Allorhodopirellula heiligendammensis: one gene and its partner. The main gene of each other region encodes a partner of the protein of the gene in region 2 in a complex. Links are inferred from orthologs where the notes say so. Each region holds a gene or a part of one and is shown on either strand. Other genes may lie near its edges.

What was found.
Region 1: the proteins of Poly21_RS02720 (region 2) and lpdA are in contact, whole or in part, in a crystal structure (PDB 1EBD), measured with the Geobacillus stearothermophilus proteins. The link is inferred for Allorhodopirellula heiligendammensis from one-to-one orthologs. Residues at the interface, in WP_033016211.1 of Geobacillus stearothermophilus: Ile130, Ala131, Met132, Pro133, Arg136, Arg140, Glu141, Asn155, Arg157; in WP_049624544.1 of Geobacillus stearothermophilus: Pro340, Ser341, Asp344, Tyr345, Arg403, Asp406, Val408, Glu431, Ala432, Gly433, Asp438.

What each region holds. Positions count from the first base shown.
Region 1 is NZ_SJPU01000002.1:1,504,640-1,508,449, reverse strand. What follows is about bases 336-3,169. They hold lpdA (dihydrolipoyl dehydrogenase), read right to left. Parts: upstream 2,554-3,169; coding sequence 1,117-2,553; downstream 336-1,116. Other genes in these bases: rpsD (30S ribosomal protein S4), read right to left, coding at 2,828-3,169; Poly21_RS15985 (glycoside hydrolase family 71/99 protein), read left to right, coding at 336-993. Also shown: more of Poly21_RS15985, read left to right, coding at 1-335; more of rpsD, read right to left, coding at 3,170-3,436; pheA (prephenate dehydratase), read right to left, coding at 3,715-3,810. UniProt on the Escherichia coli protein: Lipoamide dehydrogenase is a component of the glycine cleavage system as well as of the alpha-ketoacid dehydrogenase complexes.
Region 2 is NZ_SJPU01000001.1:700,512-704,366, forward strand. Bases 514-3,392 are described here. They hold Poly21_RS02720 (2-oxo acid dehydrogenase subunit E2), read left to right. Parts: upstream 514-1,183; coding sequence 1,184-2,602; downstream 2,603-3,392. Other genes in these bases: aceE (pyruvate dehydrogenase (acetyl-transferring), homodimeric type), read left to right, coding at 514-1,055; Poly21_RS02725 (polyprenol monophosphomannose synthase), read left to right, coding at 2,718-3,392. Also shown: more of aceE, read left to right, coding at 1-513; more of Poly21_RS02725, read left to right, coding at 3,393-3,473; Poly21_RS02730 (hydroxypyruvate isomerase family protein), read left to right, coding at 3,573-3,855.

The DNA of each region.
Region 1 (3,810 bases), on a different replicon or contig from region 2:
CAGGTCAGCGTATCGGTCGGCCAGAATCTCGATCAGAAAACGGGTCGGGTAGAGATGATGAGCACAGGTCGGGCGCGTGGCCGGAGCTTTCACCGGGGCTCCGTTGACCCGCGTCCCAATGCGTTTCAGTACGGACTGAATTTTGAGGAACAATGGCAGGGAGCACTCGAGCTCGATCCCGAGGTCACCTTCGTGACCGGCTGGAACGAATGGATTGCCATGCAGCTCAACACGGGAGCGTCCGGACCACCCGTCTTCTGCGACCAATTTGATCTCGAGGCCAGTCGAGATGTCGAGATGATGAAAGGCGGCTACGGCGATAATTACTACATGCAGCTTACTGCGAACATTCGTCGTTTCAAGGGCATGACACCCGAACGTGAAACCGGGCCCAGCGCGAATCGGCAAGGAAAAACAATCGAGATCGAGGGGCCGATGAGCCAGTGGGACGACGTTGAATCCGTCTACGTTGATCATCTCTGCGATACACTGCCTCGCGATTTTCCTGGCTGCGGCCAGCATCACTATCGCGTGACTTCCGGACGCAACGATTTTCATATCGCCAAGGTCACTGAGGACGCGGAAAACCTCTACTTTTACATGCGAACCCGCGAGCCAATCACAGATTCCCATGACCCCAATTGGATGTGGTTACTGCTCGACGTGGCTACACCGCGTGTTGAATCCAAAGCCACAGCCTCGCACTGGGAAGGATTCGAATTACTGATTCGCGGCGATACTGTGACATCATCGACTGGCGATTGGAATTGGCAGCCGGCTGGCAGCGCCCGCTTTCGTGTGGACGGCCACCATATGCACGTCGCGATTTCCAAGAGTGTTTTGAACCCTTATTTCGAGCACACCGAATCCGGTGCATCGATTGGCTTCAAATGGATCGACAACTCGCAATCGCCCGGCGACATCATGGACACGTACACCAACGGCGACGCGGCTCCGGGCGGCCGATTTCAGTACCGATATCAGTTGCGGTAGGCCGGGTTCAGTGCGAGGGATTATCGCCCGGCGACGATCCTTCGCCCGGCGACGATCCCCCGCCCGGCGACGACCCCTTGCGCGGCGATACGTGAGGGAACAGGGTCCCCAGCTGCGACCTTCTTACGCTTTCGCTTTTTTCTTCGGCTTGTAGATCTCGGTTGCCGTGCCGAAGTAAATTTCGCCTGCATTCATCAGTGTTTCGCCGAGCGTGGGGTGCGCGTGGACCGTCTCCGCGATATCTGAGACCTCGCACCCCATCTCAATTGCCAATACAGCCTCAGCAATCAATTCGCCCGCGCCGCTACCGACGATGCCGCATCCGAGCACTCGGTTGGTTTCGGGATCAATCAGCCACTTAGTCAAGCCATCAGTAATATTGAGGGCCTGGGCACGCCCGCTAGCGACCCATGGATATACAGCCACGCTGACCTCACGACCGTCGCGTTTGGCTTCCTCTTCGGTTAGCCCTGCCCAAGCAATTTCCGGATCGGTGAACACAACTGCGGGAATCGCTCTCTTATCGAATTCAGCTGCTTTACCGGCGATTACTTCGGCAGCGACACGCCCTTCGTGGGTGGCTTTGTGGGCGAGCATGGGATCGCCAGCGACGTCGCCAATGGCGAAGATCTTGGGATCGGCAGTGCGTTGTTGCGAGTTGCACACCACGAAGCCGCGTTCATTGACGACGACCTGGGTGTTTTCCAATCCCAGACCGCGGGTGACCGGACGACGCCCCACGCTGACCAGCACGCGATCAAAACGCTCATGACCGAACTTGTTCGGCCCTTCGAAAGTCACTTCGACCTGGTTATCGACTTCGCTGATCGAACCGACCTTGGTGTTGAGATAAACTCGGCCTTCACACATGGCATCCACGCGTTTTGCGAGCGGTTTCACCAGGTCGCGGTCCGCTCCCGGCAGCAACCCTTCGGCCAACTCAACAACCGTCACCTTTGAGCCGAGACTCGCGTAGACCGTCCCCATCTCCAGCCCGATGTAACCGCCACCGATTACGAGCAATGATTCAGGGATGTCCTGAAGAGCCAACGCGCCGGTACTGTCCATGACCCGGTCGCTGCCAATGTCAAAACTGGGGGGCATGGCAGGCACGCTGCCAGTGGCCAAAATGCAGTGATCGAACGTGATCGAACCGCCTTCGGGAATCGATTCATGGTCACCTTCGAGCTTGAGCTCGCCCGAACTGACGAATGAGCCCCGCGCCTGAATGACAGTCACATTCCGTCGCTTGGCGATCTGAGCCAACCCACCGGTGAGGTTCGAGATCACCTTTTCCTTGCGGCCACGCACGGCATCGACGTTGATCGATGGTTCGCCCGCATACTCCACACCCCAATCCGCTTTCAACTCTTCGACTTCATGAATCACCTTGGCCAGGTGCAACAGAGCCTTGCTGGGAATACAGCCACGCAGCAGACACGTGCCACCCAAGCGGGATTCAGCTTCGACAATGGTGACATCGAGACCTTCGTCAGCTGCAAGAAAAGCGGCCGCATAACCACCGGGACCACCACCGAGAACAACAACGGGACTGTGCATGATGTGAAAACAGGTTGCGAGAAAGAGAAGTGAAGGAACGTAGGCTTCTCAGCCCAGAGGGCGGCAGATGAATTGCATGAAGCGATCGTATTCCGTCGCACCTTGGTTTTCGAGATGGCGAGCTACCGTAGGGCCGGCTCCCACCGGCCATCGACCTGGTTCGAGCGGCCGGCGGGAACCGGCCAATCAGAAAAATGGGTTACGGCGAAATACGAGCCCCGCAGGCCACGCCCGGTTGAGCGTGGCGACTTGAATCCGAAGCGTCGTCGCTACTTTAGCGAGACAAGAATTCGACGACGCTATTAGCATCGACGGGCAAACTGATGTCGACCGCACTCGGCAAGCTCAACACGGTCGCTCGCAGGCCTTCGCTGTCAAAGGACACCCAATCCAGACCGTCTGGCGGGGAGTTGGCGATCACGCCGCGATACAGGTTTTTGAGGTTTTCACGACCGCGGACTTCGATGATGTCACCGGATCGCAGCAGGTAACCGGGCTTGGTGACCTTGATACCGTTGACGCAGAAGTGACCGTGAACGATGCCCTGGCGGGCTTGCGGGCGAGTCTTGGTGAAGCCGACACGGCGGACGACGTTGTCCAAGCGGCTCTCGCACATCAGCAGCAACAACTCACCGGTGTTGCCAGATTTGCGGCCTACGTTATCGAAGTAACGGCGTAGCTGACGTTCGCCCAACCCATAATAGTGCTTGATCTTTTGCTTTTCCATCAACGCCAAGCCGTAGACGCTCGGTCGGCGGCCGCGGACGTGCATCCCGGGAGGCGTATTTCGCCGATCGAGGGCGCGGGCGGCACCGGATGTTTCGTAGAGCATCGTGCCCAAACGACGGTTAATGCGGGCTTTCGGACCTGTGTAATGACCCATCTATTTCGTTCTCGATTCGGGGGTGGGACGGCGAGATCGGCGTGGTGGGGATCGACAATCAGCCCCAGACGGTCTCGCCTGAATTCAGGAAAAACGAACTTTTGTGAAAATTCGAGCGGGGATTGTGAATGGCCGGCGCAGAATTATCAAGGGGAAAGGGCGGACTTTCGCAATCGCAAAACAACAAAGACATGGAATTCCACTTGCCCATCCCCGCCCGAGCGTCGACTTCACGCTCCGGCGAAATCAAACGAGCTCATCCAGCCATTCGCTGGCAGCTACACCTTTCGCCCCTGTGGGTAGCTACCCAGTACGGCGAGGTGCTGGGTTTGCTGCCGCAGTGTCGCGATCACGCCGGCGACTGCTCGTTCGGC
Region 2 (3,855 bases):
ACGCCCATGCGGGCCAAAACTACGAGCCCGCCGATTCGGACCAGCTCTCGTACTACAAAGAAGCTCAGGACGGCCAGATTCTCGAGGAAGGTATCACCGAATGCGGCTCGATGAGTAGCTTCAACGCTGCCGGTACTGCCTACAGCTGTCATGGCGTAAGCATGATTCCGTTCTTTATCTATTACAGCATGTTTGGTTTCCAGAGAATCGGCGATTCAATCTGGGCTGCTGCCGACATGCGAGCGAAGGGGTTCCTCGTCGGTGGTACCGCAGGGCGAACGACGCTCAATGGAGAAGGTCTCCAGCACCAAGACGGGCATAGTCTGCTCAATGCGATCGCATTTCCGACAGTGCGTGCCTACGACCCGGCGTTTGCTTATGAAGTCGTCGTGATCGTGCAAGAGGGATTGCAACGGATGTTCGCCGATGGTGAGCAGTGCATTTATTACATCACCGCCGAAAACGAAGAGTACATGCATCCCGAAATGCCTGAAGGTTGCCAAGAAGGCATCATCAAGGGCATGTACAAGTTTAAGAGCGTCGATGTCGACGGCGGCAAACAACGCGTGCAGCTGTTCGGCAGTGGTGCGATTTTGAATTCAGTGCTGAAGGCCCAAGAGATCCTCGCCGAGAAATACTCCGTCGCTTCGGACGCCTGGAGCGTGACCAGTTACACGCAGCTTCGCCGCGATGCTGGTGCCTGCGAGCGTTGGAACCGTCTGCACCCCACCGGGACACCGCGCCGCAGCTATCTCGAAGAAACGCTCGAGGGTGTTGAAGGACCATTTATCTCCGCGAGCGACTACGTTCGCGCCCTGGGAGAGCAATTGACACCATGGATTCCTGGTGACTACTACGTGCTCGGGACTGACGGAATGGGCCGCAGCGATACCCGTGAGGCACTGCGTCGACACTTCGAGGTCGATGCTGAGTCAATCGTGATCGCCACTCTGTACCGTTTAGCCAAAGCGGGTGAGTTTGAAATGTCCGACGTCGCCCAAGCAATCAAGGATCTCGACTACAATCCGGATAAAGTCGATCCCTACTTTGCATAGAAAGAGAAAATGAGGGTTCAGGGTTCAGCGTTCAGAAATAGAACGCATGGGCCTCGTTTTGAATCCTCTCGTTGAACGCTCTTTCTGCTTGACACCCTCCAACCTGAATCCTCTTTCTACTTTTTCTCATGCAAATCAAACTTCCTGAACTGGGCGACGGAATCGAATCTGGCGACGTCCTCGAAATCTTCGTTTCCGTCGGCGACGTGATCGAAGCGGGCCAAGACATCGTCGAGATGGAAACGGACAAAGCTACTGTACCAGTGCCCGCCGATGCCGCCGGCAAAGTTACGAAGATTTCTGTCAGCGAGGGTGACACCGTTCCCATCGGTGGCGTGTTGATCGAAGTCGAAGCAGCGGAGGGAGCTGGTGAGGAGTCTCCTGTAGCGGAAACTCCAAAGGCGGAGTCCAAGGCCGAATCGAAGCCAGAGCCTAAGCCCGAGCCCAAGGCAGAAGCGAAGCCCGAGCCGAAAGCTGAGCCGCAGCCCCAGGCGAAACAAGCCCCGGCCGCAACGCCCCCCAGTCAGCCCGCTGCCCCCGCCGCGCCGGTAGCTCCCGCGACGATCGAGCCAGCCGCCGCGTCGACCGACGCGAGCTCAATCCCTGCTGGCCCTGCGATTCGGAAATTGGCCCGCGAAACCAGTGTTGATCTTGCCAGTGTTCGGGGTACCGGTCCCGGTGGACGAATCACCCGTGACGACGTGCTCGCTGCGGTTCGCTCGGCCAGTCAGGTCAAGGCCGCCCCAGCAGCCAGCAGTGGTGGAGGAGCACCTTCGCGACCAGCACGCCCTGCCGCCCCAGTGTCGAAGGATTTACCCGGTACGGCCGATCAAGATGATTTTGGGCCTATCCGAGTTGAGCGAATGAGCAAGATTCGCAAAACGATTTCCGCGCAAATGCATGCGTCATGGTCGAATGTCCCACGCGTCACTAATTTTGACGACGCTGACATTACCGATCTGGAACGACTGCGGAAATCCAGCAAAGAGGACTATGCTGCCCAGGGTTTGAAGCTCACGACAATGCCGTTTCTGATCAAAGCGGTAGCCACGGCGCTGCGGCATCACCCCACCATTAACGCGGTGATTGACAGCGAAAACGAGCAGATTGTTTACAAGGACTATGTCAATATTGGCATCGCTGTCGATACTGATCGTGGTCTCGTCGTCCCCGTTTTGAAGGACGTTGATCGCATGGGTATTCCCGACATTGCTCGAGGCCTCGCTGAAACGGCCGGCAAGGTGCGAGGAGGGCAGTTCGCCGTCAGTGATCTGAAGGGCGGTTCGTTTACGATCAGCAATCTTGGAGCCATTGGTGGGCAATACAGCACACCGATCGTCAACATTCCTGAAGTCGCAATTTTGCTGGTTGGACGCAGCCGAAAACTGCCTGTCGTGATGCCTGACGACTCGATCCAGCCACGGCTGATGATGCCGCTGAGCCTGTCGTACGACCACCGGCTCGTCGATGGTGGTACCGCAGCCCGGTTCCTCAACGATGTGATTGGATACCTCCAAGCACCCAGCCGTTTGCTGTTAGCGCTGTAGGCATCCGTGGGACAGGCCTCCAGACTGTCATTTCCGTGCGGACAGGCCCTGAATCCATCTACCGACGGATAACGGGCTGTCGTGCGGTTGGCGGCGTTTTAAATGAGTAGTTTCGTTGACTAGCGGACCCGATCCATTGGCTGATGCAAACGGTTTGCCGTCGAGTCCGGCAGCGCCACGCGTTCTCGTTGGCGTTTGCACGTACAACGAGGTGGGTAATATCCGTGAAATGCTGCGGCAGATCACCCAGGCGCTGCCGACGGCCGATATTCTCGTGGTCGATGACAATTCGCCCGATGGCACTGCTGCAGCGGTCCGAGACTATGCCTCCCAGACTGGTCTGACATCCGTCAAATGTCATGTTCGTGAACAACGTGGACTTGGTGGTGCCATCCTAACGGCAATGGCGGCAGCGATCGAAGGTGGCTACGACCTGTTCTGCAACCTGGATGGTGATTTATCGCACAGCCCGGCGGATCTGCCCCGACTCGTCGACGCAGTTGTTGCTGGCGCTGACGTGGCTGTTGGGTCTCGATACGTCGCCGGCGGCAAAATCATTGGCTGGCCGCTGCGGCGAAAATGGATGAGCCATTGCATCAACGCGATCACCCGCCGCCGGTTAGGGCTGCCAGTCCGTGATGCCAGTGGTTCGTTTCGTTGCTACCGAGTCAGTAGGCTCGCGCAGCTCGACCTTAGCGATCGTTCTTACGAGGGCTACGCGTTCATCCAAGAGGTCCTGTTGAGGCTTCATCACGCGGGCGCCAAATTTACGGAGGTCCCAATTACGTTTACCGAGCGTATCGAAGGCAAGAGCAAGCTCAACCTGAGCGAAGCTATCCGCTCAGGTTGGACCGTGTTCCGCATGAAATGATTTGTTAAGATCAGGCTTCCGCGTTCAGTCCTGCGCTCGAGCGTTTTTCGCCAGTTAGCAGTCATCCAACCTCACTTGGTCCTCTCTTTCCAATTCGTTATGAACACGCCACTCACACGACGCAGTATTCTCTCAAGTTCGTTCGCTACCGCTGCAGGAGCCGCGACTCTCATGGGCGGCTCACTTCGCGGTGATGAACCCGAGTCCGCCATGCCATCGGTCGATGCAAAAGCGGGCCGACTGAATCAGTCGGTCTGTAAGTGGTGCTACAACGGCATGTCACTGGACGAGTTGGCGTCGCATGCCCAGTCGATGGGCTTGGTGGGAATCGACCTGCTCGGTCCTGCTGATTTTCCAACGCTGAAGAAACATGGCTTGGTTT